3 regions of the Rossellomorea sp. GCM10028870 genome follow, and region 3 is predicted to be linked to each of the others. Evidence: riboswitches for the same ligand, from Rfam matches in the RefSeq annotation. Region 3 holds a riboswitch; each other region holds the start of a gene.
The links. A riboswitch is a leader RNA that binds a small molecule or an ion and turns the genes downstream of it on or off. The one in region 3 is predicted to bind cobalamin.
Positions count from the first base shown of each region.

Region 1 (11,026 bases), on a different contig from region 3:
ATTCAGGGACAGCCTTGGACAAGCCTCAGGATTTCAATCCTATCAATATAGAATGATCGAATTTGCTCTTGGGTACAAAACGAAACATGTACTGGAGATTTATAAGAAAGATCCTGAGTTATTAGCCCAACTAAAAGAGGCATACGAGGTCCCTTCCCTATATGATGTTTCCATCCATGCCCTATCAAAAGCGGGCTTACCCATTCATGAAGATGTACTTCTTCGGGACTACAAGAAGCCTTACGAGGAAGATCAGACTGTATTGGATGCATGGACAGAAGTCTATAAGCATCCCGATCAATATTGGGATTTATACGAATTAGCCGAAAAATTGATCGATATTGAGGATTGGCTTCAACAATGGCGTTTCAGACATATGAAAACCGTGGAACGGATCATCGGGCATAAAATGGGCACGGGAGGATCAAGCGGAGTAGGCTATCTAAAAAAGGTTCTGGACCACCGGTTCTTCCCTGAGCTGTGGAATGTGCGTACGAATCTTTAAAAATAAATGACGTAATATTCACACATTCTATCAGCGTATTTTTATTTCCATCATTCGTTAGGGTTGCCTTTTATATGGTTACCTGATATTATGTAAGAGAATTATTTTTGTTCGGAATGGAAGGATAGACAAAGTTTTTAAAGCTTTTCGCCTTGAAGTTACATGAGCAAGAATAGTAATACAATTGTGTGGAGAACACACGAGGAGGTAACATTATGTTAGAAGGTACAGTTAAATGGTTTAACGCAGAAAAAGGTTTCGGATTCATCGAGCGCGAAGGTGGAGACGACGTGTTCGTACACTTCTCAGCTATTCAAGGCGAAGGATTCAAAACTTTAGAAGAAGGTCAAAAAGTTTCTTTCGAAATCGTTCAAGGAAACCGTGGCGACCAAGCTGCTAACGTTACTAAAGCATAATTTATGCTACCCAGGAAGACCCTACTCTGTAGGGTCTTTTTTCTTTGCCCTTATCTATTAAGGCGTTTACAATAGTCTTATCTTTAAAAATAGGAGGCTATAATTTTGACTCGACACTCTTTTCATATCACGACTGATTGGCCAGGTTTACGAAACGATGTAGGAACCTTGAGCTCAGAAAATTTACATATAAACATATCCATCCCTCCAGAAATGGACGGCCCTGGGATTGGAACAAATCCTGATGAAATGCTTCTGGGTGCTGCAGCTACATGTTATATCATTACACTAGCCGCAATGCTTGAACGAAGCCACATCGGGAAAACTGACTTAACGATGACATCTGAAGGAATTGTAGAAGTGGAAAAAGGCGTTATTACGTACAAAGAAATCATTCATCGTCCTGTCTTGACATTAATCCCCTCCCATACAGAAAAAGACATCTCCCTCGCTAAAAAACTGATGATGAAAGCCGAGCAGTCTTGTATGATCACCCGTGCAATCAAGGGAAATGTCATTGTTAGTGTTGATCCCACCCTTCTTCTATAAAAGTCAGAAAAAAGGGCACCCAAGCGGATGCCCTTACTTATATTCAATTCGATTATGATTCAGCGTGAACAAGCTTCACTAACATATGGGAAAGCATATGCTGCTCTTCCTCGTTACCCGCTTTCCATAATTCATATAATAACTTCTCTTCCCTATTCTTTGGCTCTTCATGTGCAGCAAGATAGTCTCCCACTTTTTGGGCTGCCTTAGCTTGCTGCTCTTCATTCATCCCTAACTTATCCGCTAAGGAAACTTTATTACCTAAGTATTGTTTGAAATGATCAAAGTTTGAAAGGATATCCTCTTTTTTGTCCTGAGACATATTGTCTAACGTACTGTCAACTTTCGACTCCATTTTTTCTTCTGTAGAATGATTTGCCATGTAAAACCTCTCCTCTCATTCAATCTAGTATGTATATTCCCACTACCGGGAGAGTTAAACATTTATTTTCATATTTTTGGTAATGGAAGCTCCAACTCTCTGCTTCTTGTTTAAGCAATTTCTCCAGAGTGTATACAATAAAGTGGAACTGAATAATGAGGAGGACGAATCATGAATACACAATTTGATAAACTATTCATTAATGGAGAATGGGTAAAAGGAAGCAGTGAGAATATGATTCCCAATAAAAACCCATTCGATGATACAGAGCTTGTTTCCATTAAAGCTGCCAGTAAAGAAGATCTCGACACCGCATATAAATCAGCACAAAAAGCACAAGAAAGCTGGGCGAGGGAACTTCCTCAAGTAAAAAGAGAAGTGATGGAAAAAGCTGTTCGAGTCGTCGAAAACAATCAGGAGTTGATCATCGATTGGCTCATTAAAGAGTCTGGCAGCACATACATGAAAGCGGCAGGAGAAGTGAAGGTTTCCATTAATAGTATGAAGGAAGCGGCAACCTATCCTTACAGAATGGAAGGGAAAATCCTGCCTTCTCAGGTGCCCGGGAAAGAAAACCGTGTCTATAGAGAACCGCTGGGGGTTGCGGGAGTAATCAGCCCATGGAACTTCCCTTTCCATTTAGCTGTACGCTCAATTGCAACGGCTTTAGCAACCGGAAATGGTGTTGTGGTTAAACCAGCTACCCACACTCCTGTGACAGGCGGACTATTATTTGCGAGCATCTTTGAAGAAGCGGGACTGCCAAAGGGATTACTTAATGTAGTCGTCGGAAAGGGATCAGAAATTGGGGATGATATCGTCACTCATCCGATTCCACGTTTAATCTCCTTTACAGGTTCCACTGAGGTGGGACGTCGGATAGGTGAGCTCGCAGGAAAGAACCTCAAGAAGACTTCTCTTGAGTTAGGTGGGAATAACGTCTTTATCGTCTTGGATGATGCAAATCTTGATCAGGCTGTTGAATCTGCCCTATTCGGTAAGTTCTATCATCAAGGACAAATTTGCATGTCCATAAATCGGATCATGGTTCAAAGAGGCATTTACGATAAATTTATCGAAGCTTTTGTATCTCGTGTAAAAGAACTAAATGCAGGAGATCCTTCACATAAAACAACCCATATCGGTCCTTTAATCGATCAAGATCAAGTAGACCGCATTCTGAAGGATATTGAAAGCAGCAAGGAACAAGGAGCGGAAGTTGTATTAGGAGGCAACGCTGATAAAAACTTATTGCAGCCTACCGTATTAACCCACGTCACAAACTCGATGCCGATCTCGAAGAACGAAATCTTCGGACCTGTGGCCGCAATCATACCTTTTGAAGATGAAGAAGAAGCGATTGTACTTGCCAATGAACATCCTTATGGGTTGAGCGGGGCTGTACATTCATCCTCCATTGAGAGGGCGACGAATCTTGCACACCAAGTACAGACCGGGATGATTCATATAAATGATGAACCTGTGAATGATGAGCCTCATATGCCATTTGGCGGAGAAAAGGATTCTGGTCTTGGCCGCTTTAACGGAGTATGGGCCCTCGAAGAGTTCACAACCGTCAAATGGGTTGCCGTTCAGCACAAGAGAAGAGACTACGGGCCATTTATTGAAGAGAGATAATAAGAAAAGCGAGTCTTGATGACTCGCTTTCTTGTCTTTATAGTTCATCGAACCCATTAGCATCTGATGTCTTGGTATATTGCCTTGATTTTTGTTCAAAGAAATCGGTCTTCCCTCTATCCACTTCCTGATAAGCAATGATCCATTTTAGAGGATTCGATTTATACCCTTGGAATGGTTCTTCAAAGCCTAACTGTTTGGCTCTTTTATTCGCCATGAACTTAATATAATCTTCAAGGTCGCTCATTAACAGCCCATCAACGTGAGATCCGATGATTTCCCTTCCCCACTCTATTTCCAGGATAGCTGCCTGTTTGAAAGCATCATGTCCAAAGTCGCGCAGCTCTTCCGTATGATAAGAGGGGTTCTCGTTCAGTACTTCTTTAAATATTTTTTCAAATAAGCCAACATGCAGCTGTTCATCCCGATTGATGTAATTAATCATCGTAGAGGTCGCCACCATTTTTTGATTTCTGGCCAAATTATAGAAAAAGGCAAATCCGGAGTAAAAGAACAAACCTTCTAGAATCACATCATAAATGATCGATTTTAATAGATTCGCAATGGTAGGAGATTCTACGAAGCCCTTATACCCATTCGTAATAAATTCATTCCGCTTCTTTAAGATTGGATCGTTCTTCCAGAAATCAAACACTTCATCCTGTTTCTTTTTTGACACGATACTCGATAATACATAGCTATAGGAATGATTGTGTACAACCTCTTGCTGTGCAAGAATGATCATCAGCGCATTTAAGCTGGAATCCGTCAGATAGTCTGCCACTTTACCGGCGTAATCTGTCTGCACACTATCAAGTAGAGCCAGTAAACCGATGATTTTTAAAAAGGACTCCTGCTCTCTCGATGAAAGATTCGGAAATTGTTTAATATCCTTTGCCATATTGATTTCAAAAGGTGTCCAGAAATTCCCGAGCATTCTCTTATATTTCGGATATGCCCATGAGAACCTGACATCATCCCAGTTCAATATATTCGAACTTTTCCCATTTACGATACCTGTTGATTTATTTGGTGCCTCTGAATCTATTAAGATTCGCTTCTTCAATCCATTCACGTTATCATCTTCCTCCCGGTTAGCTATGGCAGCTTTCACATTCTTCAAAATTCGAAACAGATGTTGATCTCACATAATAGGTCGTTTTCAACCCTGACTTCCATGCATCTAAATGAAGAGATAATAACTCTATCGCCTTGATATCATTTCGCACATACAAGTTAAACGATATTCCCTGATCTATATGACGCTGTCTCTTCTCATTTTGTTTAATACTCCAGTGCTGATCTACGTTATAGGCCGTTTTGTAATACCAGGTTGTCTTAGGTGATAAATCAGGGGCTGTAACAGGAATCTTATAATCTTTCTTTTCTTCTGAGTACTCTAATCTGAACAAAGGATCTATACTTGCTGTGGATCCGGCTATGATCGAGGTGGATGAATTAGGGGCGACGGCCATTAAATATCCGTTTCGTATCCCTTTAGTAGAAACTTCCTCCCTGAGTACATTCCACCTTGGTCCTGAATATCCTTTTTTGGAAAAATACTCTCCGGTGGACCAATCTGAACCGCTGAAATATGGATAAGATCCTTTTTCTATTGCTAATTCATGACTGGCTTTAATCGTGTAATAGGCAACATCCTCGTATAAGGAATCACAATAATCAACGGCTTCATCGCTCTCCCATTTCAACCCTTTTAAAGCAAGAAGGTGATGCCACCCAAAGGTTCCTAATCCAATCCCTCTATAGCGCCTGTTTGTCAGTTGGGCTTGCAGGACTGGAAGTTTATTTATATCAATGACATTATCCAGTAATCTTACTCCTATGGACACCACTCTTTCCAGCTCATCATCCATTACCGTTTTAGCTAAAGAAACAGATGCCAGATTACAGACGACATAATCTCCCGGAGATTTATAGGTAATGATTTTCCCGTCCTTTATGACCTCTTCTTCCATAATGGTCGCACTCATATTCTGGGCGATTTCCGTACATAAATTACTGCAGTAAATCATCCCCTTATGCTGATTGGCATTTAGCCGATTGACTGTATCTCGGTAAAACATATAGGGTGTTCCCGTTTCAAGCTGGGAAATCATGATCCGCTTGAAAATTTCAATCGCTGGGACCACTTCCCTTGAAAGGTCAGGGTTTTCTACACACTCCCAGTACTTATCCCTGAACGAGCCTTCTCCATCCTTTTCGTCATAGTAATCTTCCAGTGAAAAACCCATGCCTATTTTCACTTCATGAGGATCAAATAAATACCATTCCCCTCTTTTCTCCACTTGCTCCATAAATAAATCAGGTAAGCTGACACCTGTGAAGAGGTCATGAGTACGCTGCCTTTCATCTCCATTATTTAATCGCGTATCAAGAAAAGGAAAAATATCCTTATGCCATACATCTAAATATACAGCGATTGCTCCTTGACGCTGGCCTAATTGATCAACCGATACGGCCGTGTTATTTAATTGCTTCATCCATGGAATAACACCTGAACTTACACCCTTGAAGCCTTTAATATCACTTCCTCTGCTTCGGACTTTCCCTAAATAGATACCCAGGCCTCCACCGTTTTTACTTAATGTGGAAACATCTGTATTGCTGTCATAAATGCTCCTTAAATCATCTGCCACCGTATCAATAAAACAACTTGATAACTGACCATGACTTTTCCCCGCATTGGCGAATGTAGGGGTGGCTACCGTCATATACAAATTGGATAGTGCCCAATACGCTTCCTGAATGAGCGCCATCCGCTTATCACGCGGTTCGTTCATAAAGAGAGTCATGGCAATGATCAATAATCGCTCTTGTGGTAATTCAAGAATCTTTCCATCATGGGATTTTGTTAAATACCGCTCTGTTAATGTGACGATCCCTATGTAAGTAAACAATTGATCTTTAGATGAATCCATGATCGTTGCCAGGAAGTCTATATCTTCTTTTGTATAAGATTCGAGCAGGGCTGACGTATATAATTTCCGATCAGTCAACTCGTGAATTGATTTATTAAAGGAACTGTATAACTTGTCTTTTTCAATTCCCCTGGAATTAGCAACTGTACGATAAAGGTTTTTTAAATAAAGTGTTGCAGCCACATAGGTCCAATCGGGTTCATGGGCAGAAATACGTTCAACTGCAGTGAGAATCATGAAATGATAAAGCTTTTCTTTACTCAGTACAGACTGTCCGTTAGCATACATAAAAATCTTTTCATCGAATTCTTTAAAATGGAGCTGTGGAAAACGACTGTGGAGACTTGTTATAATCTCCTCTGCTTCCACTATTAGTCGCTGCTCTTGTGATACGATTGACATAAATATTCCTCCCAATTTATACAGTGTGGATAGGATTCAAAAAAGCCCATCCTTCAGAAGGATGGGCCTAATATATACGGAGATATGTACATAGACTTAAAGCCTATTACAATCCTCGCTTTATCCTCCCAATTCCCGAAGAAGATAACACGTGAATAAATAAGGCAGGTCTCCTGACTCATGCTTCACCCTACTCTAAGGCCTTCCCATCGTATAAGACAGTGGCAGTTCCTTATTTCGTCAGCACTTACAGTTGCGGGGACAGCTCCGGATTCACACCGGATTCCCTTTTAAGTCCATTCAGACACCCTATTCACAGGTTATAATCAATATATTGTTAAAATCATCAAACATAACACTAAATGTTGTGTTCTGTATCATCATAAACGATTAAAAATGAATTTACAAGTGGAACTATTCACTTTGTTTAGAAGTTGAAATCTTTTAATAGTATCACTCTATTACACTCGTAAAGTCAAGAGTTGTAATAAGTTGAACAGAAGGAAGGATAAATCCTTCCTATGAAATATGCTTATAATTATTATTTTCCATGAAAAGAATAGGAGAAGATTGAATACAACCTTCAAATGGACACTAGTCAGCCGACACCTTCCTACATGTTAGTTGAAGAAAATGTTCCCACTCTCTATAATTCAAATAGAAGGTTGTTTGACAGTATTCTTTGGTCCCCAATATTTTTTATTGGCTGTTTAAATGGAGAATGAACTCGATTTAAACAGCCTCTTTTTTTTAGTTCGGCTTTAATGTATGTGAAAATCCTCTTACAATTTCATTTCTACCCGGGAGCTTTCAGTTCAAATGTAACCGCATACACAATAGTGAAAGAGGGACCATATAAGCAATTTAATGTATTTCAACCTTATTACAATCAATACTTTTCAGCTTAAATACTTTCTTTTTACGGTTTTTTCATTTAAAATGCGCATTAAGTGATTTTTTTCGAAATCACACCTTAGTTCTGAAAGGAGTCTATTATGAAAAAATTATTAACGACTTTACTATTAGCATTACTAACGATTGGACTAGCCGCTTGCGGTTCGAACGAGGAGAGCCAAAAACAAGCTGAAGATAAAGCGAAGACAGAAGAAAAAAGCGATGGACAGGCTCAAGAGGAGCAAGCTAAGCAGATGGAAGAAATGCAGAAGAAAATGGATGAACAAAAGGTTGAAAAAGATAAGATCGTTGCCATTGTAAACGATGAAAAAATTAAAGGTGAAGATTTCAACAACGTATTGACTCAATCACAAATGCAGTATCAACAAATGGGTCAAGACCCGACAAGTAAAGAGGCAGCAAAGAAGATAAAAGAACAAACTATTGATAGTCTGGTTGGACAAACACTCCTTATGCAGCAAGCCGATGAAAAAGGATATAAGGCATCAGAAGATGAAATCAATAAACAACTGGAAGAAGTTAAAAAGCAGTACGGTGATGAAAAGAAGTTTGAAGATGCAATGAAAAAAGCCGGATTCACGATGGATGAGTTAAAAACTCAAATCGCTGAAAACATCAAATACACAAACTACGTTGAGAAAGAAATCAAAGTAGAAGAAGTCTCTGAAGAGGAAATGAAGAAGTTTTACGATCAGTACGCAAGTCAGCAAGGTCAGGGTGAATCAAAGGATGCACCAAAATTTGAAGAAGTTAAACCTCAGATCAAGACTCAGTTAGAACAACAGAAAAAACAAGAAAAGCTTGTTCAACACGTAGAAGATTTAAAGAAAAATGCTAAAGTCGATGTAAAAATCTAAAGCACCATTGTAGAAAGCCACCTGTATAGATAGGTGGCTTTCTTATGTTCTATTCCTCCCCGATGTTTTCCTCTCATCAAGAAGGGTATTGTACAACAACGACTCATTAAGGGAGGATGAAAGATAATGACAAAGAGAGCCAATGACAATCCAGAACAAATCAATAAAGATCATGACGGCATTCTTGATCAGCATGAAAGTGAGCAGAATGTGGACCCAATTCCCCTCGATGACTTAAAAAAAGAGCAGCGGGACGAGAAAAATAAACATCATACGAAAGATGACTCATCAAGCAAAGAATAATACGTTAATCAAAAGCCCTGTGGGATTCCCACAGGGCACTCTTCTTATTTAGATAACCAATCCGTATGGAATGTTCCTTCCTTATCCACTCGCTGATACGTATGGGCTCCAAAATAATCACGTTGGGCTTGAAGGAGGTTGGCAGGGAGTGACTCTGAGCGATAGCTGTCATAATATGCTAAAGCACTCGCTAGACCTGGTACAGGGATACCTAATTTAATGGCTGTAGCCACCACTTCTCTCGCTTCCTCCTGATAGTTTTCTACGATTTCCTTGAAATATGGATCAAGAAGTAAATTCGTTAATCCCGGTTCACGATCATAGGCTTTCTTGATTTCTTCCAGGAAGCCTGCACGAATGATGCATCCACCTCTGAAAATCATGGAAATCTCGCCGGGCTTCAGGTTCCAGTTATACTCATCCGAAGCAGATTGAAGCTGGGCGAAACCTTGTGCATAGGAACAAATTTTGCTTAAATAGAGAGCTTTACGAATCATTTCGATAAACTCTTCTTTGTTACCGGAGAACGTTTTATTCTTCGGCCCTTTTAAAATCTTGCTTGCTTTCACACGTTCTTCCTTCATGGCAGAGATGAAACGGGCAAACACAGACTCAGTAATGATTGATAATGGTACACCTAATTCCAGTGCAGAAATACTCGTCCATTTCCCAGTACCTTTTTGTCCTGCTGTATCCAGGATCACTTCAACAAGGGGCTTTCCTGTTTCTTCATCCACCTTGGTAAAGATATCCGCCGTGATTTCAATCAGGTAGCTGTCCAGCTCCCCCGCGTTCCATTCTTTGAATATCTCATGCAGCTCTGTTGCATTTAAACCTAAGACATTTTTCATGAGATAATACGCTTCACAAATAAGCTGCATATCACTGTACTCAATTCCATTATGGACCATTTTCACATAATGGCCAGATCCGTCAGGACCGATATATGTACTGCACGCGTCGCCTTTAACCTTTGCAGCAATCGCTGTTAAGAAAGGCTCGATTAAGTCATAAGCTTCCTTCTGACCGCTAGGCATAATAGCAGGACCGTATAAAGCCCCCTCTTCACCGCCGGAAACTCCTGCTCCAATGAAGTTGATCCCTTTCTCACCCAGCTCCTTATTTCGGCGAATCGTGTCTTCAAAGTATGTATTTCCTCCATCAATCAGTATATCCCCTTCATCTAAGTGAGGAAGTAAAGATTCAATGGCTTTATCGGTGATGTTACCGGCCGGAACCATGATTAATATTTTTCTTGGTGTTTCTAATGACTGGACGAATTCTTTTACATCGTGAGTTCCGACCATTTTCTTCCCTGTATGCTCTTCAAGGACTTCTCTAACCTTCTCATCAGATACATCATATATAGAAACTGAATAGCCTCTGCTTTCGAAGTTTAAGGCCAAACTCTTTCCCATCACTCCAACACCGGCAACCCCTATTTGTTGTTTTGTCATCTATTGATCATTCCTTTCAAATCGAGTAAATATATTTTCACCGTATATATTATAATACGAAATAAATTTCCCGTGGTGGATTTTTATGAAATAATATTTTTTCATTTTGTTATTTAGGTTAAAATTATTTTCATCAGTATCTAATGTATAAGGAGGTTATTCATGAATACCGATGATAATGTACAGCATTGCTTGCCACGAATCCGTTCCCATTACTCACAATTCAGTGAAAAAGAAAAGATGATTGCAGATTTTATTATTGCTAATCCTGAAAAAATTATCCACTCTACCATTAGTGGTGTAGCAGAGGACCTGGGGGTTGCAGACGCTACAGTCTTCCGATTCTGTAAGCGATTAGGCTTTAAGGGCTACCAGGCTATGAAAATTTCCCTGGCTTCTGACCTTGTAACGCCAATTAAAGATATTCATGAAACGATCAATGAGGAGGACTCTGAAGGAGTTATTGCCCAAAAAGTGTTCCGTTCTAATATTAGGACCCTTGAGGATTCTTCCCGTATGCTGGACGAGGGAATGTTCACGAAAGCCGTTCAAGGGATGCTGAGTGCCAGAAGAATTGAATTTTACGGAACGGGTGGATCTGGCTTTGTTGCCATGGATGCTCATCATAAGTTCCTTAGAACCGGGATGACCACTACGGCTTAC
Region 1 covers NZ_JBHTGN010000001.1:1,760,244-1,771,269, forward strand. Annotated here, with positions in the region: gene kynA (tryptophan 2,3-dioxygenase) at 1-505, shown strand, start outside; gene ACFQWC_RS09045 (cold-shock protein) at 721-921, shown strand; gene ACFQWC_RS09050 (SACOL1771 family peroxiredoxin) at 1,027-1,470, shown strand; gene ACFQWC_RS09055 (DUF3243 domain-containing protein) at 1,523-1,852, opposite strand; gene ACFQWC_RS09060 (aldehyde dehydrogenase family protein) at 2,024-3,490, shown strand; gene ACFQWC_RS09065 (ribonucleotide-diphosphate reductase subunit beta) at 3,528-4,565, opposite strand; gene ACFQWC_RS09070 (ribonucleoside-diphosphate reductase subunit alpha) at 4,585-6,831, opposite strand; cobalamin riboswitch at 6,978-7,158, opposite strand; gene ACFQWC_RS09075 (SurA N-terminal domain-containing protein) at 7,827-8,603, shown strand; gene ACFQWC_RS09080 (hypothetical protein) at 8,730-8,906, shown strand; gene gndA (NADP-dependent phosphogluconate dehydrogenase) at 8,951-10,363, opposite strand; gene ACFQWC_RS09090 (MurR/RpiR family transcriptional regulator) at 10,526-11,026, shown strand, end outside.
Region 1: another riboswitch for cobalamin. It lies ahead of ACFQWC_RS09070 (ribonucleoside-diphosphate reductase subunit alpha); the one in region 3 lies ahead of ACFQWC_RS11270 (acyl-CoA thioesterase).

Region 2 (11,026 bases), on a different contig from region 3:
TTAATAGTGCAGGCATACTATCTAAAGCAATGGTCCCAATTACAGCAGGTATCTTTACCATTCCACCGATCGCAGAAAAAGCCATAAACAAGGAAAGTATTAAAAGAGTCCTTAGATTACTATTCATTTTTTTTCTGAACTTTACCTGTTGAAAATACGTTTGCGCTGCGAATATATTCAACATCTTTTACATTACAACGAAAATTGATCACACGTGCTAAGGCAAAAAAGTAGTCGGATAATCGATTGATATACTGCAATGTCACAATGGGAAAGTCCTCGTCCGTTTTTGAAAGCGAAACCATGATTCTCTCTGCTCTTCTTGTAACCGTTCTCGCAATATGAATACTTGAAGAGGCTTTCACACCACCTGGTAAAATGAATTTTTCCAGAGGGGGCGCTTCCTTAGTGAAGCGATCAATCTTCTCTTCCAACGCCTGGACGGATTGGGACTGAAGCTTGATCGTTTTATTTTTAGAAACGTTGGATAGATCACCTCCGCAATCAAAGAGCTCATGCTGAATCGTCTCAAGATCCTCTAACAAATCTGTAAAACGCTCATCATGAAGTTCAGAAATGGCTTGTCCAACGAATGAATTGACTTCATCTAATGTACCATATGCTTCGACACGAATATCATCTTTATCTACTCTTCCACCGATTAAACTCGTCTGACCTTTATCACCAGTTCTTGTGTAAAGCTGCATACCTACCCTCTCCTTTATCCTTTTAATGATGTAGCAAGCCCGTACCAAACCAGCCATACTTCTCGAGAAATTTTCGCCAGATCTTGATAAACCCATCCTGTCATATCCCGCCATTCCCTGGACAGCTTTTCCATCGGGACAATTCCTTTCCCGACCTCTGAACCTATCCAGATCACTCTGCGATCAGGGTCTTCTTCTTCCCACTGTTGTAAGGTTTGCATCAGAATTGCATAAGACTTTCTGACTTCAGGCTCATTATTTAAAATAGTTGATCGAATCCCATACTCAAGTCCCTCTATTACGATGACAGAGTTTGAAAAGTTGATATCATCCAAATGAAACCTTTCTCCACTAAATAATGGAATCCAGGTTGTATCAGTTTCTTTAAGATTAAAATGGTTTTTCACCCATATGCTTTTCCCATTAAAGGAACCTCCCGTAATGAAGTACATGTTTGATTCCTCCAATCACTTTCTGTCTTCCATACCATTTCATACCCTTCTCCATGGTTGACCTTCCACTCCCAAAACGTTCTGTGAACATGTCTGGGAGATAAAGAAGTTAATAGGTGTCGAATGACTCCGCCATGAGTAATAACGGCGTACCTCTTTCCATTGTGCTCTTCTATCTGAGCTACGATCTGTGCCCAGGCTAAATCGACTCGTTTTCCAAATTGTTCTATCCCTTCTCCATTTGGTGGAGAAATGGATGGGTCCATTAACCATTCTTGATAAACATCGTCATCCTTTAAGCTCTCATAGGTTAAACCTTCCCAGCCTCCAAAGTGTATCTCTCTTAAAAGGGATGAAGAGATCAATGGAGCATGAGGAAACAGAAAATGAGCGGTTTCTAAACAGCGGTTTAGATCACTCGAAAAGCATCGTTCATACTCTTGAAAAAAAGTATTTCGACTTTTAAGTAATTCGATTCCTTTTCGAGATAAACTGGAATTGGTCCAGCCGAGGTATTTCCCTTTCTCATTTTCCTCTGTTAAACCATGGCGAATACATGCAATAACCATATAGTCATCCATAAAAACAACTCCACCCCCTCTACACTGCCCCCGATTGTATCGCCGGTCATACCGCCAAACCATTTGATGGATCTAGAATAAACAAAGCAGAATAAAGCAAACGTCACCAGGGTAAATAAAGCATAAAAATAAAAGCAATTTAAAAAGTAGCTGCCGACTCCACCCAGTAATAAACCAGAAACAATCCAAATAAGATCATAACCCGTCACATTCTTACTGAAACCGTATCCCATTCCTGACGCCTGGGCTGGAGGGATAAGAATTAGACCCGCCCCCATCATCATTCGACTTAAAAAGGGAATCGACACAAGGACCATACCAATCAAAATAGTGGAATGGGTTTGAAGGATGGTTTCATAAATAAATATAAACCGTGATGAAAGCAATACCGCCAGTGACAAAACGCCAAAGGCACCTACCCTCGGGTCTTTCATGATGTCTAATCGCTTCTCCCTATCTCTATAGGAAAAAAAGGCATCACTTGCATCCATATAACCATCTAAATGGATACCACCCGTTAATACGATTGGCATTACCCAAATATAGAATGATATTCCTAAAGAGCTTATGTGGGTAAAAGCATTCAAAAAAACATATCCTCCTAGAAGAATCGCACCTACAAATAAACCCAGCAGTGGAAATGTACGGACCATCCATTTCATTTCCCTATTCCCTATTGAGAATTCTTTTCGAATCGGCAGAATTGTAAAAAACTGCAGGTTCAGGAGAAAGCTTTTAAATAGGATCATGAGGCAACCGTCCTTCCTCATTGTGACCCCTCTTTTTCACAATAGGGATTCCCGCCGTCATTTCAATCGCCACACATGCTTTCTTCACCATTCTTATATGTAATGCACCAAGTCGTTTCTGGAAAGTAAGAAGATCGTTTGAATCAATTGGAAGGTCAGAAACCAATTCATTACTAACCAGGATCAGTACATTTACTCTATTTAGTAACTGTATGATAGACTGATAGATTTTCTCTTCTATATTCTGACCTTTCCCATCTCCATTACCATACATCTCATTTGTTAAAAGAGTCGTGAGGCAGTCTAACAGAACAACGGAGTGTTGAGGTATGTGGTTGACTATCCATTCAATCGAATCGGGACATTCAATCGTCCTCCATTCACCAGCAGACGCTTGCCGGTCCTGCTGGTGTTTCAAGATTCTTTGCTCCATCTCCCTGTCAGTGTTCACACCACAAGCAAGATAGACCAATGGAACGTTTGACTTTTTCATCTCTATTGCCCATTTTTCAGCAAAAGAGCTTTTGCCACTTCTAACCCCTCCGGTAATAAAATATAGGGTTCCCAAGTCGACTCCCCCTCTCCACAATCACCCTGTCGTTGAAATAATTCTACTATGTTTGATCCAAATAGCGTTGAATGGCTTTTTTCGTTACCTCATACACACCGCGCCCAATCAACTTCCCTATCGGCGTAATCGGCCCGGCAAAGGGTTCCAGCTCACCTTTTTGACTGGAGGCAATCAAAATACTGTCGGTCGGTGTCCCGGTTGCAAGCTGACCTGTTCGTCTGTCCCTCACATTCATGTCGTGAAGGGCTCTCACTTTCGCTTCTGTTGAAGTTACAAGGGCTTCAATATATGCTTCATCTGATAGATTCCCATTTAGGAACACCCACATATTAATCGTGCCTGGCCTTGTATCTATATCAAATTGATAACTTGTAGAGATATCAATCGCATTCCCGATACCTGCTGTCACCACAACGAATATGGAATGCCCCTGAACTTCGAAATGATCACATACCATATTATTTAAAGGAAGAGCCGTCATCATGCCTACAGACAATGAGGGATCCAGGTTCCTTTGAACAAGAAATTCTTTCATATCCTCTTGATAATCCGGGCAGTCATAATCTGCAGGGACTTTACGATTGATAAAGTGCTTGTACCAGCCTATTCCTGCACCAATAATCCCTGAGGACATGCATTTTAATGGATAAGGGGCAGAGAAATGTATGTATTCTTCCTTCACGTTTAGGTAACTTTCATCTAACACAAAGTTCTCTGTCGCACTCTCCTCAGGAACGATTACCATTTGAGGTTTTGCCACTAAAGGATGAGCCTGTTTTTGAACCTTTGTATGATACACCTCTTCTATATGTTTCTCTTTCAGAACCTCTTCCGGGTGGTGGAGAAGTTTGGTTCTTCCTTTGTCTAAGAGAAGTAAGCGATCACAGTATAAACTTGCTAAATTTAAATCATGAAAGATCGCGATTACCGTTAATTTTTCGTGTACCGTTTGATTCTTGATTAAATCCAATAGTGATTTCTGATACGATAGATCAAGATGATTAGTAGGTTCATCAAGCAACAGGACCTGTGGTTCCTGAGCCAGAGCCTGTGCTAGGAACACCCGCTGCCGTTCTCCCCCTGACAATTCATGAAGGTAGCGGTGCTGAAAGGACGTAATGCCCGTTTGGTTCATTACCCTCTCTACGATTTCAACATCACGTTCAGTCGTTCCTTTAAAAAAACCTTTCTGGTGAGCATATCTCCCAAGCATAACCGTTTCCCTCACTTCATAGGAGAAGGATTCTGTCGATATCTGAGGAAGTACCGCTAACTGTGTTGCTAAATCCCTTGAAGAAAAATGATGCAGTTTTTTTCCTTTTAACGTGATGGTTCCATCCATTAATGGAAGCAGACCCGTCATGGCTTTTAACAGCGTCGTCTTTCCACTGCCGTTAGGTCCAAGAATCCCAAAGAATTCTCCTTTATCTATATGAAAATTCATGTCTTCCACGATTTTTTTATCGTTGTATCCAACAGTCACCCCGTTTATATCAATCATGATGAAAGACCTCTTTTCTTTAGGAGAATATAAGCAAACATGGGGGCACCGATTAGGGATGTTATCACTCCGATTGGAAGTTCTGTGGGTGCAATGATGGTTCTCGAGATAAGATCCGCCAGAACGAGAAAGCCTCCGCCTACTATGATAGACAAAGGAAGTAAATGCTTATGATCATGCCCTACCATCCTCCGTAGAAAATGAGGGACCACAAGACCAACAAATCCGATCGTACCTGAAACGGCGACAGCCGCTCCTGTCAGGATACTTCCTGCAATTAAGATGAGCAGTTTTCTCTTTTGTACGGATATCCCGATATGATGGGCTTGTTCTTCACCAAAACTCATGCCATTCAGTTCCTTGCTATTAAAAAACAACAAAATCACTCCAATAAGGAAAAACGGGAATATAATCGCAATGTAATCCCACCCTCTCATGGATACACTTCCAAGAAGCCAACCAATGATTTGCCTTAATTCTTCTCCAGTTAGGGCGATCATTAAGGAAATAAAGGACCCTAAAAAAGAGCTGAAAATAATTCCTGTTAATATGATTGTTTCTACCTTCATTGTTCTTTCAACTTTTTGCGCAAACCATAATACGAGGAACACGGTAATAATCGAACAAAGAATACTGAGAAAAGGAAGCGTAAACTTACCAATGAACGGAATGCTCCAATTAAAAAACAATGTAATAACAGCTCCGACTGATGCTCCTGAAGACACACCCAATGTATACGGATCCGCCAGCGGGTTGCGCAAAAGTCCTTGAAAAGAAGCTCCTGCGATTGCTAAGGAGCTTCCAACCAAAAGTGCCAATAATACTCTGGGTAATCTAATTGAAAAGACAATGTTTGTAAACATCGGATCAATCTCTTCTGGTAAATGGTATCCTAACCATTTAGCTCCGACGATGTACAAAATGTCCTTCGGCGGCACCGGAATGGTTCCAATCGATATACCGGCAAGAAGAGCGAATAGTAAAAACGATACTGCCAATCCGTATGTTATCCATATTTTATTCTGTAAATAACTCCGGATAGATCGACTTTGCAATTTCCTCTACTCCTTCAACCAGTCTTGGGCCAGTACGTGTGACCAGGTCAGAATGTACGTCATGAACTTCCTCATTTTTCACAGCACTCACGTCTTTCCATCCTTCCCGGCCCATCACTTGTTCTTTAGGATTTTCGCTGTAGTAACCATATGTTGTAATGATGATGTCTGGATTTGATGCGATGACTGCTTCCTGGTTTACTTGGATCCATCCCTCTTGATCACTCATCACATTTTCGGCATTTACAAGTGATAGCATTTGATCGATGAATGTATTTTTACCTGTAGAATATATGTCAGGCGAAGGTGACACCTCTATATACACTTTTTTCTTTTCGGAGACACCACTGACTTTTTCCTTAATGGATTCTAGATCAGCTTTCATCTCCGAAATGATGGATTCAGCTTCATCTTTCTTGCCGACCAATGTGCCGATGTTTTCCATCGTGGTGTATACTTCCTCAAAGTTATGGGCATCACGTACGATATATACCTTTACCCCTGCACCTCGAAGCTGTTCTAACCCCTCTTCTGCCGAAACAGCAGTGGACTCATGAGCGAGAACCAAATCCGGATTCAGACTGATAATCTTCTCAACGTTAAATTCCATTCCACCTATTTTTTCTTTCTCCGCCGCTTCTTTTGGATAATTATCAAAATCTGAAACCCCCACAATTTCCTTATTCAACCCTAACTCGAATAAGATTTCTGTGTTGCTTGGAATCAATGAAACAATATGCTTAGGTTGCTCTTCCAGCGTAACTTTATTACTAAGAGCGTCGCTTACCGACAAAGGGAAATCAGATTGTCCCTTAGTGACTTCTCCATTACCTTTTCCCTTTTCTACATTTTCACCATCAGCACCGCATGCTGAGAGGATCCCTAAAGATAATAATAGTGCGAAAATGATTTTGAAGTGTTTCATGTTTTTTCCCCCTGTGAATTGAACTTATTGTCAGACAAAAAAACACCTCTAGTGGGACTAGAGATGTTGTGTAAGATGCAAAAATGGCTTCCATACCGTCAAACATGCACATTACACCTTTCTATCCGCGTAGATTTGGTGCGAAAGACATTAGGCAGGTCTCCTGGCTCATGGTCAATGTTTGCTGCACCTTCCCATACCTATTAGTACAGTGGCATTCATACAGCGCACTTCCATTTACAGTGGCGGGACCGCGTTGGAATTACACCAACTTCCCTATTATGAAGCTAAAAGTTTGCTACCGAAACTTCCGCTTCACCTAATCTCGTATCATATGTAATTGTTCCGTTCACATGAATTATACACAAGTTATCATCGTTAGTGAATTGATTTTTATGAATTTGTGGAAATTTGCAGAATGATTGAATCTACCTCTATAATGCATGTTGATGCCTGGGCTATAGAATAGGAAAAGAGCTTTGGCTTATGTGATTTATCAATTGCCCACTTATAGTAAACCATATAGGCAAAGAAGCTTTGATGCTAATTGATTGTCGCTTCCTCCCTTTCATGATAGAATCTTTTTCAAGCTATTGCTTTACTACTTTAGAGTGGCATATGTATAGGAGGTTTTCGCAATGAATGAAAAGAAAGAGTTCGCTACTTTTGCCGGGGGTTGTTTTTGGTGTATGGTAAAACCATTTGATGAACTACCGGGTATTATTGACGTCGTATCAGGTTATTCAGGGGGCCATCTTGAAAACCCTACCTATCAGGATATCAAAGCCGGTAACAGCGGACATTATGAAGCTGTTCAAATTACCTTCGACCCTGCTCTCTTTCCCTATGAAAGATTATTAGAACTATACTGGCCGCAAATTGATCCGACTGATGACGGAGGACAATTCCATGATCGCGGTGACCAGTATCGCACAGCTATTTTCTATCACAATGATCATCAAAAACAATTAGCAGAAAACTCGAAGAAAGAAATAGAAGAAAGTGGACGATTCAAAAATCCAATCGTCACAAAGATCCTACCTGCCTCAACCTTCTACCAGGCAGAAGAATATCATCAAAAGTTCTACAAAAAGAATCCCGATGAATATAAACAAGACCGGGCGAAATCCGGTCGTGACGAATTTATTGAGAGTCATTGGGATAACCCAAAAGCTTAAGGGCTTTAAAAAAATGTATCATTCCCCGAGAATGAAAAAAACTCCTTTCGCCAAACTAATTGGCAGAAAGGAGTTTTTATATGAAGAAAAATGATCACGTTAAAGAAGATAAAGAGCAAGTCGTTGGATATGAAGGGCCAGGGAAACTGGTGAACTTCTTTGATCCCTATCCAGCTGAAGACGAGGCGAAAGTGAATAATTCTGATACGGTGGATAATCATAGTTCTGAATGAAAATGAAAATATAAGGTGATGGTAATCATGCATCAAACCATCACCTTATATTTTTTTTATCCTATAAAACGGTTTACCTTCACTTGTTCATCTAAGATCAATTCCGCCGTAAGTTGTCCAGAAAGCGTGACCATTGGCACACCTCCACCCGGATGGGTTGAACCTCCAACAAAATACATATTAGAGAGCACTCTGCTCTTGTTCGGAATCTTGAAACCGCCGTTAAGCTTCCGGTCTGTGACAGTACCATAGATCGATCCACCATTCGCCCCATAAAGGGTTTGAATGTCGTTTGGAGTGAAGGTATATTCGTATTCTATATGATCCCTTAAATTGGTTACGCCCATTTTCTCAAGCTTATCCAGGACTTTGAGGCGATAAGATTCTTTGTATTGTGCCCAATCTTCCCCCTCTTTTAATGGAGGCACATGTGTTAACACAAACATGTTTTCTTTCCCTTCAGGAGCCTGTGTGGAATCCGATTTCGACGAGATGCCGATGTAAATCGTCGGATCGTCAGAAAGCTTTTGCTCATCGAAGATCTGTCTGAATTCTTTTTTTGGATCCTTACTGAAAAAGAAATTATGGTGAGCGAGGTGATCATATTTACGATCTACCCCGAGTAGCAGCACCAGTCCTGAAACCGTTGGAGCAAATTTGCTTAATTCATCGACTTCCTTAGAAGATTCATGATAATCAGCTAAGAGGGATTTGTAGCAAGGAATGGCCTCTAAGTTGGATACAACGATGTCCGCCATCAGCTCTTCTCCAATTTTTGTTCGGACTCCTTCAGCACGGCTGCCTGATGTAAGTATATCTTCAACTTCACAATTTAAGCGGACCTCTACATTGAGTTCCTCCAACACCTTGGCCATTGCCTCAGCAATTTTGTACATTCCGCCTTTTACGTAATGGACTCCAAGACCTAACTGAACATGGGTAAGCTGTGACATGATGGCTGGTGCATGGTAAGGCGAAGACCCTACGTACATGATAAGGAAGTTAAATAGCTGCTGTAGATGCTTGTCTTTAATGAATTTACGATTTGCAGCATCCATGGATTTCATTGGATCCATTTGCAGTAATTCTTTGACCGGATGCATCGTGCGCAAGTCTTGCAAGCCATTGATGCTCTTTTTATAGAAACTTTTCATTGTAAGTTCATACATTTTTCCACAGTAGCTTAAATAGTTAAAGAAGTTATTCGCATCCTCTGTGGATGTCTTCTTCATTTCTTCTAACATGGTCGGGAGATCCGAAGAAACATCAAGGACCCTTCCATCTTCAAAAAATGTCCTCCAGCCCGGATCCACTCTGATGATATCTACATAATCATTAAGATCACGGTCCGCATGAGCAAATACTTTCTCCAGTACCCATGGCATCGTAAGGATGGAAGGTCCTGTATCGAAAGAAAAGCCTTTTCCTTTTCTTTTATTTAATTTTCCGCCAAGTCTTTCCCCTTTTTCAACAATCGTAACGTCATATCCTTCTGAGGCAAGACGGATGGCTGTTGACATACCTCCCAAGCCGCCTCCTACTACTATTACTTTCTTCTTCATTTCATTTCCTCCTAACGAGAAAGATCGTTTTCGACTGAATCGTCTATTCAGCTTTCCATTGTGCCCATTTTGTAGGATTTCAAACCAACTTTAACATGAATTCATGCAAGAGAATTCAGCACAAAACATCCAATCCTGATGAATAAACGTATCACCTTTAACGAAAATGGTTAAAATGTCGATACAAATCAATAGATTAGAGGGTGAAAAAATGTATATTTGGTTAGGGACTGTTATTCTTACCGTTTTCCTTTTCACTAGAATTCCTACCGTCAAAAAGTCCATTCATGTAAGGAATAGTTTTCTCGTGAAAAAATGCTCCATCATCATTCCTGCAAGAAATGAAGAGCAGACGATTGGAAATCTATTATCCAGTATTCAGAAGCAATTTATTCAGCCCGTAGAAGTGATCGTTGTGAATGATGGATCAAAGGATCGAACGAAGGAAATAGCTGAAGGATACGGAGCAACAGTCATCGATCCACTCCCTCTGCCAAGTGGATGGAACGGGAAATCCTGGGCTTGTTGGAATGGGATGAAAGCATCAAAGGGTGAATTCTTATTGTTTGTTGATTCTGACACATGGTTTGAGCAAGCAGGACTGCTTAGAATATGCGAGACTTATCAACAACAGCAATGTCAGGGAGTTCTGAGCATTCACCCTTATCATCGGATGAATAGTGGATATGAGGCATTATCCATGATTTTTCATTTAATGGTTTTCGCCTCAACCGGTGTCACCCATCTCCTTTCCGGGTTGTTCAACCCTTCCGGTGGCTTTGGTCAGTGCTTCCTGTGTTCAAGAGATGTATATCGTCGAATCGGTGGCCACGAAGCAATCAAAGGAGAAATGGTGGAGCATTTTGCCTTAAGTCGACACGCTAAAAAATGTGGAGAATCAGTAGAAGCAGTCAGCGGAAGTAATGCGATTTCCATGAGAATGTATGAGAACGGTTTACGTGAGTTAATGCAAGGATGGTCGAAGAGTTTCGCTTCCGGGGCAAAATCGACAAATATCATATTATTGGGACTTTCTTCTTTGTGGATTGCCGCTTTCACTTCTTTAATCATTCATTCGCCGGTAATGGTATGGACAAACCCATATATTTATATGATTCAGTACATTTTTTTAAGTGTTTACTTGTATTTCATAATTAGTAGGATAGGGAATTTCACCGTTTTTGATACGCTCTTATTTCCAATCCATATTCTATTTTTTATTGTGACTTTTTCCCACTCCGTTTTGACTACATTTTTCACGAAAAACACGAAGTGGAAGGATCGATATGTTTATATAGAAAAAGGGAAGGATGAAAAAATGAAATGATCATCCTTCTGAATGTTGTCGCATGGGTAAGTATTCATTTCTTTGTTTCCTATATGGCTTCCAGATTGACCCCACACTAACTCCAGAAATTGTCCACCCTCTTCCAACCATTGGAAATGGAAGCGGGTGGCGGAATGTATAGGTTTATAAGGATCAAAAAATGGAAGAAGCATATACCCGATGCA
Region 2 covers NZ_JBHTGN010000001.1:929,013-940,038, reverse strand. Annotated here, with positions in the region: gene ACFQWC_RS04935 (ECF transporter S component) at 1-127, opposite strand, end outside; gene ACFQWC_RS04930 (cob(I)yrinic acid a,c-diamide adenosyltransferase) at 120-707, opposite strand; gene ACFQWC_RS04925 (bifunctional adenosylcobinamide kinase/adenosylcobinamide-phosphate guanylyltransferase) at 722-1,159, opposite strand; gene ACFQWC_RS04920 (histidine phosphatase family protein) at 1,111-1,740, opposite strand; gene ACFQWC_RS04915 (adenosylcobinamide-GDP ribazoletransferase) at 1,698-2,489, opposite strand; gene ACFQWC_RS04910 (bifunctional adenosylcobinamide kinase/adenosylcobinamide-phosphate guanylyltransferase) at 2,476-3,057, opposite strand; gene ACFQWC_RS04905 (adenosylcobinamide amidohydrolase) at 3,104-4,561, opposite strand; gene ACFQWC_RS04900 (FecCD family ABC transporter permease) at 4,558-5,616, opposite strand; gene ACFQWC_RS04895 (ABC transporter substrate-binding protein) at 5,579-6,541, opposite strand; cobalamin riboswitch at 6,678-6,879, opposite strand; gene msrA (peptide-methionine (S)-S-oxide reductase MsrA) at 7,180-7,719, shown strand; gene ACFQWC_RS04885 (hypothetical protein) at 7,800-7,952, shown strand; gene ACFQWC_RS04880 (phytoene desaturase family protein) at 8,009-9,514, opposite strand; gene ACFQWC_RS04875 (glycosyltransferase family 2 protein) at 9,726-10,841, shown strand; partial or broken gene ACFQWC_RS04870 (glycosyl-4,4'-diaponeurosporenoate acyltransferase CrtO family protein) at 10,931-11,026, shown strand, end outside.
Region 2: another riboswitch for cobalamin. It lies ahead of ACFQWC_RS04895 (ABC transporter substrate-binding protein); the one in region 3 lies ahead of ACFQWC_RS11270 (acyl-CoA thioesterase).

Region 3 (11,026 bases):
CCGGTCGATTCTGACATGTGTATCGCGTGCCCAGTCTGGAAAGTTGCGAATTCAGTTGTGATAGGGCGTTTGGCATATAAGGTGTTTTTCTTGAAATTCGACATTGTAAAAGTAAATAATAAACAGATACAACATAATGTAGAATGACGCTTAAGAAATGGAGGGCTCACCATTACCGATCTAAATACATTATTTCGCAAAAGAATACATTATCCACCCACAGGGAAAATAACCTTTCAACAATTAGATACCATTTTAGAAGAAACAGCTAAAAGCATCCCATTCGAAAATCTATGTGTTATTGGAAATACGTTCACTGATCTTACCAAAGAAAATCTAATGAATAAAGTGCTCGTGAAGAACGAAGGTGGTCTATGTTATGAATTGAATTCATTGTTTTATTTATTTTTGGTCGAAAATCAATTTGATGCATCTCTCGTTCGGGGAGTCGTTTACGATCATGATAAAGAGCAGTACCAGACGTTAGGAAGGACCCATGTGGTGATTTTAGTCACACACAACGATTCATCATATGTGATTGATACGGGATTTGGAGGAAATCTCCCGTTGAAAACAGTGCCATTATCGGGAGAAGAGGTCGTTTCTTCAAATGGTCAGTTTAGAGTTAAAAAGGCCGACAGTCCCCATGGAGATTATATTTTTGAAATGAAATTAAAGCATAAGCATTCGGAATGGAGAACCGGATATGCTTTCGATTCGCGTGATCACATAAAGGATGTCACTCAATTGAATGACATTCAAACGATTATTGCCAAACATTCAGCTTCCCCTTTCAACAAGCATCCATTGTTGACAAAAAGGACTGATAACGGGAATGTAACATTAACCGATACGTCCTTTACACAGTGGAAGGATGGAGAGATGACGAAAGAGGAAATTGATCATGAGGAATATAAAAAACTGCTGAACATCTGGTTTGAATAATAAGCATAAAAAAAGACTCAGAAAAATATCTGAGTCCATATTTTTACTTGCCGAGTATTTCCATAACGCCTTTATATATAAGGAAAAGAGAGAATATGAGAATTGCTAATATGCCAATGACGTTTGTTACCGGGGCTATGCTTGCTAAAAACGTCCCTGCTAAAGGAGCTTTCAACAATGCAAATCCGGATAAGATACCCGCTACTAACAAAAGAATAAAACGATCCATTCTGTCATGCCTCCTCTCAGGGTAGTATATGTCGGAGGGAAGGGGAAGTTGAACCCAAGATTCGTGATGTTGCCTAATTGCAAATTGACTATTTAAACAGGCATAATGGAGACGATTTGTTGAATTCTCACGAAAAATACAGAGTCACCAGCTTTAAGTGCGATATGATCTGGTTGAACCTCAATCAAGTCGCCTCGAATCGTGTCTTTCGTAGTCTCCACAATGAGCATTTTCCCCATGACGGACTGCAGTCTGCTGACGACGAATGGATCAATCAAAGTGGTATAGGAAGTATTTACATTCATGCCCTGGTTACGATCATAAGGCTGATAATAGCTATACATGAAGCACCATCCTTCAAGATGAATTTTTTAGACTATCTCTTCATTTGTATGTAAGAAGGGTGGTTTGTATTATGGCTCAAAGCAGAAAGGAATGAACCCTGATGTAACGAGGGCCCATTCCTTTAAATTCTGGCATGATGTTTAGTTCAGTCCTAATTCCTCTAAAATCGAATCCAACGTTTTTCCGTCGGCTGATTCAACTGGAGCAGGGGCATTCTTAACATGCTCATTCTGTAATAGATAGTTCTTTTGAACAAAATTCATATCGTTCGCATCCACCACTTCATCGAAATTGATGTCGGCAGCACGATTATTAGTATTCCAGGCATCCTGAATGGCAATGGCATCATGAATGTCGATGACATGATCCTGGTTGACATCTCCTCCGACAAGTTTCATATTGTTCACTCTATGATATTTTCCGTAAAGCATTCCGTTGTACTCATAACCGATTTGCTCATTATTCTTCTTAGTTAAGAAGTGGCCTGGAAGTGTTACGGTTATATCATAAGGGTCTTTGCTTAATGGGAGTTTCTCAATGGAGTACTCACCATTATCTGTGATGGATGATGGTGTAAAGACGTCTCCTGTTGAATTTTTGAATTCTACAGTTGCATCTGCTTTTGACCAATCCTTCTTGGCATTGTAGCCACTTCCACTATCAAATCCTTCAGGACTTATATATCCCCTTATTGAGTTAAAGTCAGGATTTACAGTGAATCCTGCACCAGCATGTAATAAATTCATTGTTTCATTGTTGGAATCTGTAACGGTTACCGTCGGGTCCAATCCATCCTCTTTCGTGAAGATTTCATCTTGAAGTTTTACGTGCACCTCAACGATCGCACTATGATCGAATGTTTCAACAGGTTCATTGAAGGTGACTTTAATTTGATTTCCTTCAAGTGTCAGGGAAGCTTTTTCTAGAAACTCCCCGGATAGCTTGGCATCAATCACTTCTGGTTTTTTTCCGTAGTGATCTTCAAATGTCCAGGTGGCTTCCTTTGCATCTTGAACATTATCCAGTAATAGGGTTGCCTTTACGGTTTCACCTGTTGTAACGGTATCGACATCGGTTTTCAGATACGCGTTCGGAGTACCTTCTTTAATAAAGAAATAGTTTTTCATCGTACTATTATTCCCAGCCATATCATAGCCATTCATTCTAAAGTTAAGGGCTTTCACATTCTCATTCATCGCAATTTCTTCGACAAACTTACCGTTTTCATCCATGTAAAGAGGTGACGAAGGGAAAGGTGAATTCCAATAATAAATCATAAAGTTTTTGGATTGATCTGTGTCGATTCCTGCTGCTTGCATTTTTTCAATAAGTGGATCTGTAATTTCAATCTCAAAAGGGTACGTTTCCTGACCCCGCTTATATTCAAGGAACGGTGACTCACCATCCAGGGAACTCTTGAATGTAGGACCTTCAATGTCGATATAGAAATGCTCTGATTTTGTTTTTACTTTGCCTTTAGGATCTGTCATCGCATACTTGATCTTATAGTGCCCAGGTTTTGCGATGGTCATTTCTTCTGAAACGGGATTTTTCTTATCACCGGTAAATGCGAAATAGCCACCCTGGAATGCTCTTAGTAAGTAGTTGTTATCCAGCAGGGCACCCTGCAGATCGAGTGTACCGATTAATCCTAAATCTTCACCTGTTTCCCCGTCCTGAAGGATGATATCCATGCTTTCCATCGGTGAACTCAGGTTGAATTCAACCAGTGCCCATGGATAGCGGAATGGATCATATCCGTGAGTATAGTGAGAAGGTGCAAAGGTGGGGGATAACAATTCAAGTGTATTAAAGCCTTCCTCCGATCTCTTTACGCTAAATGGCACGCGGTAGCTTTCTGTTTGATCATTACGGTTCGTAACGACCAGGTATCCCTCGTAAATCCCTTTCGCAGCTGTTTTAGGCATTGTCAGGAAGAAATTTGAAGTCTTTTTGTTGCCACCATTCACTTTAATAGACTTGTCTGAAGTCACTTCAACTCCATTTTCCTTGAGACTAAGGGTGCCTTCCTGTACATTTTCTTCAAACGTAATGTCAAAGGTTTTCTTTTGATCGCTTTTATTTGTGATTTCAAAGCTTTTTTGTACGCGGAGGTGATCTCCTTCGGCCACTACCTGATTTCCAAAGCTCAATCCCCCAGTTGGATGATCGATTGCAATCAGTTCTTCGCCATTAGGAAGCAACGTTTCATCGTTTATTTGAATCGTTGTTTGGCTATGGAGGGCTTGATACGGATCCACTCTTCCTGCACCAACCTCAAATACGCTGTAATCTCCCTTCAAAGGATCAGATGAGTTCATGAGTATCGTTTTAATATCAGCTGGCTCGAGATCCGGATTCTCTCCCAAAAGTAAAGCTGCCAGCCCCGCTGTGAATGGAGAAGCCATCGAGGTTCCTGAAAGTCTTGAGTAAGCATACTGATAGTCATCCGTGTTCTCAGGATCGATCATAAAAGAAGGGAAAGTCGATAGAACGCTGACCCCGGGAGCGACCACTTCAGGTTTCATATCCAAGCTTTTGTTGACTGGACCCCTTGAACTGAAATCGGCTAACTGGTCACCCTCTGTAAAGCTTTCTTCTAAGTTCGTAAACGTGAAGCTTGATGTGCCACTTTCGATTGCTGCTTTTAATTCTTCCCCGGCAGCCTTTGTCATCGAGAAGGCCGGGACATAATGGGCTGATTCTCCGAGGTTATATCCTACATGACCTTCTGCATTGTTGTACATGATCACGGCTTTAGCACCATGTTCTTTGGCAAATTTCACCTTGTCATTCAGAGCAAAATTTCCTCGCTGAACAAAAGCGATCTTACCATCTACATTTTTATTCGCATAGTCTGCTTCATACCCTAGGCCAACATCTACTAATTCTAGTGATTGATCTTCCAGACTATCGAATGTGTGAGCGAATCCCCTAGCCATACTCACAATACCGGTCGACCAGCCAGCTGTCGTTTGACCGGTAAAAGTGGTTTGGGAAACAGGGACATCACTCGCCCCGACAGTCAAAGCTAAAGCTGCTGTTCCAGGAGAGCCAAGGGTAAAGTCATTTGGTCCTGAATTCCCGGCTGAAACAACGGCCGTCACACCATTTAACACAGCATAGTTAAGGGCGGTACTTGTAGGGTAATAAGGGTCATTGACACTTGCTCCCAATGAGAGGTTGATGACATCCATACCATCTTGAACCGATTTCTCAATTCCTGCAAGGACGTCTTCGGTGTAACCACTTCCGTAAGGACCAAGGACACGATACACATATAAGTCAGCATCTGGAGCAACTCCCTCTACAGATACTTCACTATCATTCTCGTTTTGTCCTACAATGGTTCCGGATACATGAGTACCATGAGAGGTATAATAGGGATTTCCCGTATAACTGAACTCTGGTTCACTCGTACTCTTCCAATCTTCATACGTTGCTTCCATTGGATCCGCATCGTCGTCAACAAAATCATATCCGCCTTTGTAGGCATCCTTTAAATCAGGGTGGTTGTAGTCAACACCTGTGTCGATCACGCCGACTTTGATTCCGTCTCCTGTGATTCCTTCCTTATGTAATTCATCCACTTTTAAATAAGGAATGCTTTCAACAGATGTTGTGATTTCACGGTCTACATCATTAGGAAGATCTTGTTGAACCGGATCGACAGTATAGGTCTGGTTTTTAAATACCGCCTTGACGGCTTTGGAGTTTAGCAGGCGTTCTACTTGATTGGCCGGAAGGGTCATCGCCACACCGTTATATGCTTCTTTATAGGTTTGGGTGATTTTCGGCTCTATCTTTTTTCCTTTTACAAGACTAGTAGATAGATGTTTTGCAACATCTTCTTTGAACATCTTATGTTCTTTCTCCACTTGGGCTTTGGCGTCTTCTTTCTTTACTGTTTTTCCTTTTACTGCAGCTTCTAGTACGGCTACATGCCCAGGTTTGGATTGGAATTCGACGATAACGGAGATTTCTTCACCGGATGCCAATTCATTCGGTTGAAATCCTTGGAGACCTTCTGCGTTATTTAATTTCAGTTGATGCAATGCTTGTCTTTGCTCTTCTGTCAAAGAAGATAAAATCGTTTCTGCTTTCCAATCCGCAGCTGTAGCTGTTGGAGAGGAGTAGCCCGATACAGGGGATAAAAGTAATCCAGTGGATAATGCAATCACAGCTGATTTCTTTGCGATGGAAGATCCATTCATCATCTCTACCTCTTTTCTTTAGTTGTTAGTTCGATAATTCTAAAAATTATTACAATTAATAGTGTAAATTTAAATCTGTCATGTTTGTATGGGGGTTTGTTTAGGGACTATTTAACTACTGATTGGAGTTTAACAATCATTTATCTTCTGATTTTTTAGGAGGGGGTAGGAGGAAAGTTGCGAAATAATGGCGGTGAGTTGGGGTTGTTCAGAAAACAAAACAAATATAGTGGCTAACAATCAACGAGAAATCAGCCGAATAAAAAAATGATAAAAGAAAACCTCCTTTTATCATTAAAAGTGTCATTATTCTAATTCATAATAGCTTATTTCATTGGACATTTTATTGGATGCAAGTTTGAATCCTTTCTCTGTTTGCCCGGTTTTTACATAATATAAAAATAGTTGTCTTTCATAATGCTGATACATCAACTTGCTCCCCGTTTTGTTGAAATGGGGGAGAGCTGTATATTCAATATACTCATATAGTTCTTGTTCATTTCCTTTTATGGTAAGTAAGTATATTTCAAAGAAAACGTAGGTGGGGTCCTGATGCTGAGTAGCCCTTTTTAGTCCTTTTGTCGCTAATTGATTGAGTTCTTCGGAAGAAAGCAGATTCCCTTTCAGACAAGCTAGTATATATCCGCTGAGTGTGACTAAATAATGTGACGCTGGCGTGTCTTCATTAATAAGTTTTAATGCTTTTTCATAGGAATCTTTTGATTCAGAATATCGTTTTCTCCTAAAATATTCGAATCCCAGATTGTTATGGATTTTATGTGCCCTTTCCTTGGAATTAACGGATTCACAGACTCTGAGGAGCTTATCATACTGTTGTTTGGTTTCTTCCATATCAAAGGGTTCTTTGGCATTCAATTGAATTAAAATTAACGTTTCAGAATCGATGACCCTAAGGATATTCAATGTTTTTTGGAAAAAATGCAAGGCTCTTTGCCCATAATAATAGGCAAAGGTGTTTGAATGAATGGAATGATAGGCTAATGCCAAATGAAAATAATATTCGGAGTTCGGATATTCATCGTCAATCTGTTTCAATACATTTATGCAAGTGTTAAATTGTCTTGTTGAATGATAGTAGATCCCTTTGACATGAAGTAATAAATTTTGTTCGAAAGGGGATAGAGGATAGTTTTTGTTTTCGAACATGCCCAGGATTTCCTTGGCTTTTCCATGCTTGTTCAAAAATAAATAATATCTTGCCAGGAAAAGGTTGTATTGAATGATGAAGTCAGATAGAAACCTTAAAGGTTCCTTTTCGATTTCACCTTTAAGTTGATGGATGTCATTGGTTCGAATCATAATAATTGCATCATTCCATTCAGATAATTTAGCCTGTAACGAATGATACCGAGAACGTTCGACTTCCATATTGATTCCAAGCTTCCTTGCCAGTAAATCAGTAATTTCACTGGAATACTCTGTGATCCCTCTTTCGATTTTACTTAGATGTGTGGTAGAGCAGATCCCCTGTGCAAGCTGCTCTTGAGTCAAACCCGAATCTTCACGATGAAATTTAATTAATTTACCTTCGATCATACTACACCCCAAATGAACTATTTTATTATCCATTATAGGAAATATTTTCTCGGTATTCTATAGGTTTAGAACAAGACGGAGGTCTGAAGGCAATAACATCCAAATCGCATCTCTATACTGTTTTTCTCTTTTCTTCCTAGAGTTGATCCTGTACTTCTTTCACCAGAAGAAGGAATCCTGGATGACTTCCCGCTCTAAAACCAACCCCGTTTTCATTCCAATTTGGATCAATAGACTAGCCCTTATAAACACTCAAAGCCTAGAGAAGCTCTGAGTGTTCTTGTTTATTAGGAGAGTTAGCAATCAGGGACTTTTCACAAAATAAGCGCACGATTTTTTCTATGCTCTTTTCGCAAAGGAGCCGTATTGAAAAGCCTCGATTCTTCTTCCGTCTTTGGTATGACTTTTGGTACCGGCTTGGGCTTACCATTTTCATCAACGGCGACCATCGTCAGGAATGATTCAGTCGTCAGGGTTTTGACACTCGTTACAAGATTCGTAGAGTAGACCTTTACATATACTTCCATGGATGTTCGACCTGTAGACGTAACGTAGGCTTCCAGACTTAACGCATCACCGACCGTTGCAGACGACAAAAAGTCGACGGAGTCAATCGATGCCGTGACGACGACTGAGCTGGAGTGCTTCATTGCTGATAGTGCCGCAATTTCATCAATATAGGAAAGGACTTTCCCTCCAAAAATCGTTTGCATATGATTGGTGTCCGGTGGCAGTACCAATTTTGTTTGTATGGTTCGTGAACGTTCTACCGAATAAGCTTGTTCCATTTTCTCATCTCCCAGTTTAATTTCTGAAATAAAAAAAAGCATCTCCCTTTGAAAAGAAGATGCGGCTACTTCAAGCGGACGTCCAGAATCCTGTGATTCCTCATTTGGCTCATATAGCGCAACACCCTCCTATCTCCCGTAGGAACTCTGTGTTCTTCTCAATTGGCAGGTCTCCTGGCTCAGCGTCAACAATTTCATATTCCTTCCCATTTCGATTCGAAACAGTGGATCCATACGAAATCTCAGCTTTACAGTGGCGGGACCGCGTTGGACTTTCACCAACTTCCCTTTTAAGAAGATGACCTGATCATCTTCACCAATGAGCAATGTTTAAATTGTGAACGCTTTTATTTTATCACAGGAATGAGAAGTAAGGTCTTTATTTGGTAGGAATTATTGTATTAAAATTAGAAAATTTACCTAAATATTGAAACTTTTCTACAACCCTTCCGTAGATAATATTGTAGCTAGAAGTTTTATAAAATAGTGAATCAGTTGCTCGACTGATTTATAGAAAAGTTTGAGAGGGGTTGTCAGAATGCTAGGATCATTAAGTATTATCGGATTTTTCATGTTCTTGATTCCTGTTCTGGTTATTGCAGCTATTGCAGGAATCGCGTATTATTTCTGGATGAGGTTCCGCTATCGTACAGCGAGATCCAACCAGGCACTGATCATTACCGGACCGAAACTGGGGGATCCTGAAAAGGAAACGAATATTTTCACCGACCAGGAAGGGCGTTCCATGAAAATCATCAGGGGTGGAGGGTACAGATTAAGACGTTTCCAAACATCTACACCTGTTAATCTTACATCCTTCCAATTAAAATTATCGACACCGAGAGTTTACACAAATGGCGGAGTACCAATCGTTGCAGACGCAGTGGCCATGGTGAAGGTGGCAGACACATTAAACGGAATTGCGAACTATGCCGAGCAGTTCCTAGGTAAGGACCAAAAAGAGATTGAAGATGAAATCATTGAGGTACTGGGAAGTAATCTTCGTGCGATTCTTTCTAAAATGACGGTTGAAGATATCAACAGCAACCGTGAAAAGTTTAACGCTGACGTATCTGAAATTGCTCAGAAGCAGCTGGATCTTATGGGCTTCAAAATTACGTCACTCGGGCTAACGGACATAAGAGATGCTGACGAAGAAAATGGATACTTAAAAAATCTTGGTCGTCCACGTATCGCCGAGGTTCGCAAGCAAGCTGAAATTGCAGAAGCAAACACCGAGCGTGAAACCCGTATTCACCGTGCCCAAACCGATCAGGAAGCGAAAGAGGAAGAATACAAGCGTCAAATTACCATTGCCCAATCGAAAAAAGAGAAGGACATCAAAGACGCAGCCTTCAAAGAAGAAACAGAGCGGGCAAGAGCGAAATCCGAACAGTCCTATGAGTTGGAAAAAGCCAAACTTACAAAGGAAGTGAAAGAGGAAGAGTTAACCCTTCAATTCCTTGAACGTGAACGTGCCGTTAAACTTGAAGCAGAAGAATCAAAAGTTCGTAAAACGAAAGCCGACGCCGAATACTACGAAACCACTCGTAAAGCGGAAGCGGAAGCTCGCAAGGCTGAAATTGACGGGGAAGCGAAAGCCAAGATACGCAGAGAAGAAGGTTCTGCTGAAGCCGATGTTATCAGAGAGCGAGGTAAAGCGGAAGCCGAATCCCGTAAACTGCTGGCAGAAGCAATGGAGAAACATGGTGATGTCATCATTACCGAGAAACTAATCGAAATGCTGCCTGTTTTCGCAGAGAAAATTGCTCAGCCTCTTAACAATATTGACTCTGTTAAAATCATTGATTCCGGTAATGGCCAGGGAGTTCCTTCCTTTGGGAAAAGCATCACCAGAACGATGCTTGATATGCAGGAACCGTTACGCGAAATGACTGGCATCGATGTAGGTGAATTACTGAAGTCATATGCAAATAGATCCCATGAAAGACCTTATCAGCCAGCGATCTCTGAAACAGCTGACAAGGAAGTCGCTGTGACGAACGAAAAGGAAGAAACAGAGGTAAAGGAAGACAGCCAAAGTAAATAATGAGAGGGAGATGTCTCGGGTATATGGGGGCATCTCTTTTTTTGAGTGGGATAAAAAGAGTGCCAGGCACGGGATGTTGATTCTGTACCTGGCACCTGTTGTTATGACCACTGTACCAGGTACAAATCGGATAAATTGTACCTGGTACAGCAGATCTATTTTAGAGTGAGGACAATTCAAATGTTAAAAAATTCAAATATTCAACAGTCAAATTCTCCCGGATATTCAACCGGTGAATACACCTCAAAATTCAACTGTCAAAAAAGAGCAAATTTCAACAGTCAAACACCCATTCATACCCTAAACCCCAACCTTAATATGCTTGGAGCCCTCAACATCAAATAGCCCCAAGTCCGTCAGCTTCAACTGAGGAATCACAGGTAACGTTAGAAATGATAAGGTAAGAAACGGATTGAAGTCCCGGGAGAAACCTAATTCAATAAAGGCGCTCTTCAACAGGTCGAGCCCTGATACCACTTCTTCAAATCCCTGATCGGACATCAACCCTGCTATCGGTAAAGGAAGAGAAGCGATGACATTTCCGTCTCTCACCATCACCAGGCCGCCATGCATTTCGTTAAGCGCCTCGATGGCTTGCAGGATATCACGATCATTTGTACCTGTTGCGACAATATTGTGTGAATCATGGGCAATGGTGGTAGCGATGGCTCCCTCTTTCAATCCGAATCCTTTTACAATGCCCAAGCCGATATTTCCTGTCCCGTTATGTCTTTCAACGACAGCCATTTTAAGTTGGTCCTGTTGAATGGAAGGGATAAAGAATCCATTTTCTACTTGAACCTTTTCAATCCGTTTATTGGTTCTAAGGTGATTAGGGATGATTTCGATAATATGGGCTTCCTTTGTTCCGCCTATCTCGATTTGCAGATCCTTTTCA
Region 3 covers NZ_JBHTGN010000002.1:72,417-83,442, reverse strand. Annotated here, with positions in the region: gene ACFQWC_RS11300 (PDR/VanB family oxidoreductase) at 1-61, shown strand, start outside; gene ACFQWC_RS11295 (arylamine N-acetyltransferase family protein) at 172-945, shown strand; gene ACFQWC_RS11290 (hypothetical protein) at 989-1,174, opposite strand; gene ACFQWC_RS11285 (YuzF family protein) at 1,267-1,518, opposite strand; gene ACFQWC_RS11280 (S8 family serine peptidase) at 1,660-5,733, opposite strand; gene ACFQWC_RS11275 (helix-turn-helix domain-containing protein) at 6,040-7,290, opposite strand; gene ACFQWC_RS11270 (acyl-CoA thioesterase) at 7,605-8,078, opposite strand; cobalamin riboswitch at 8,226-8,414, opposite strand; gene ACFQWC_RS11265 (flotillin family protein) at 8,617-10,128, shown strand; gene ade (adenine deaminase) at 10,429-11,026, opposite strand, start outside.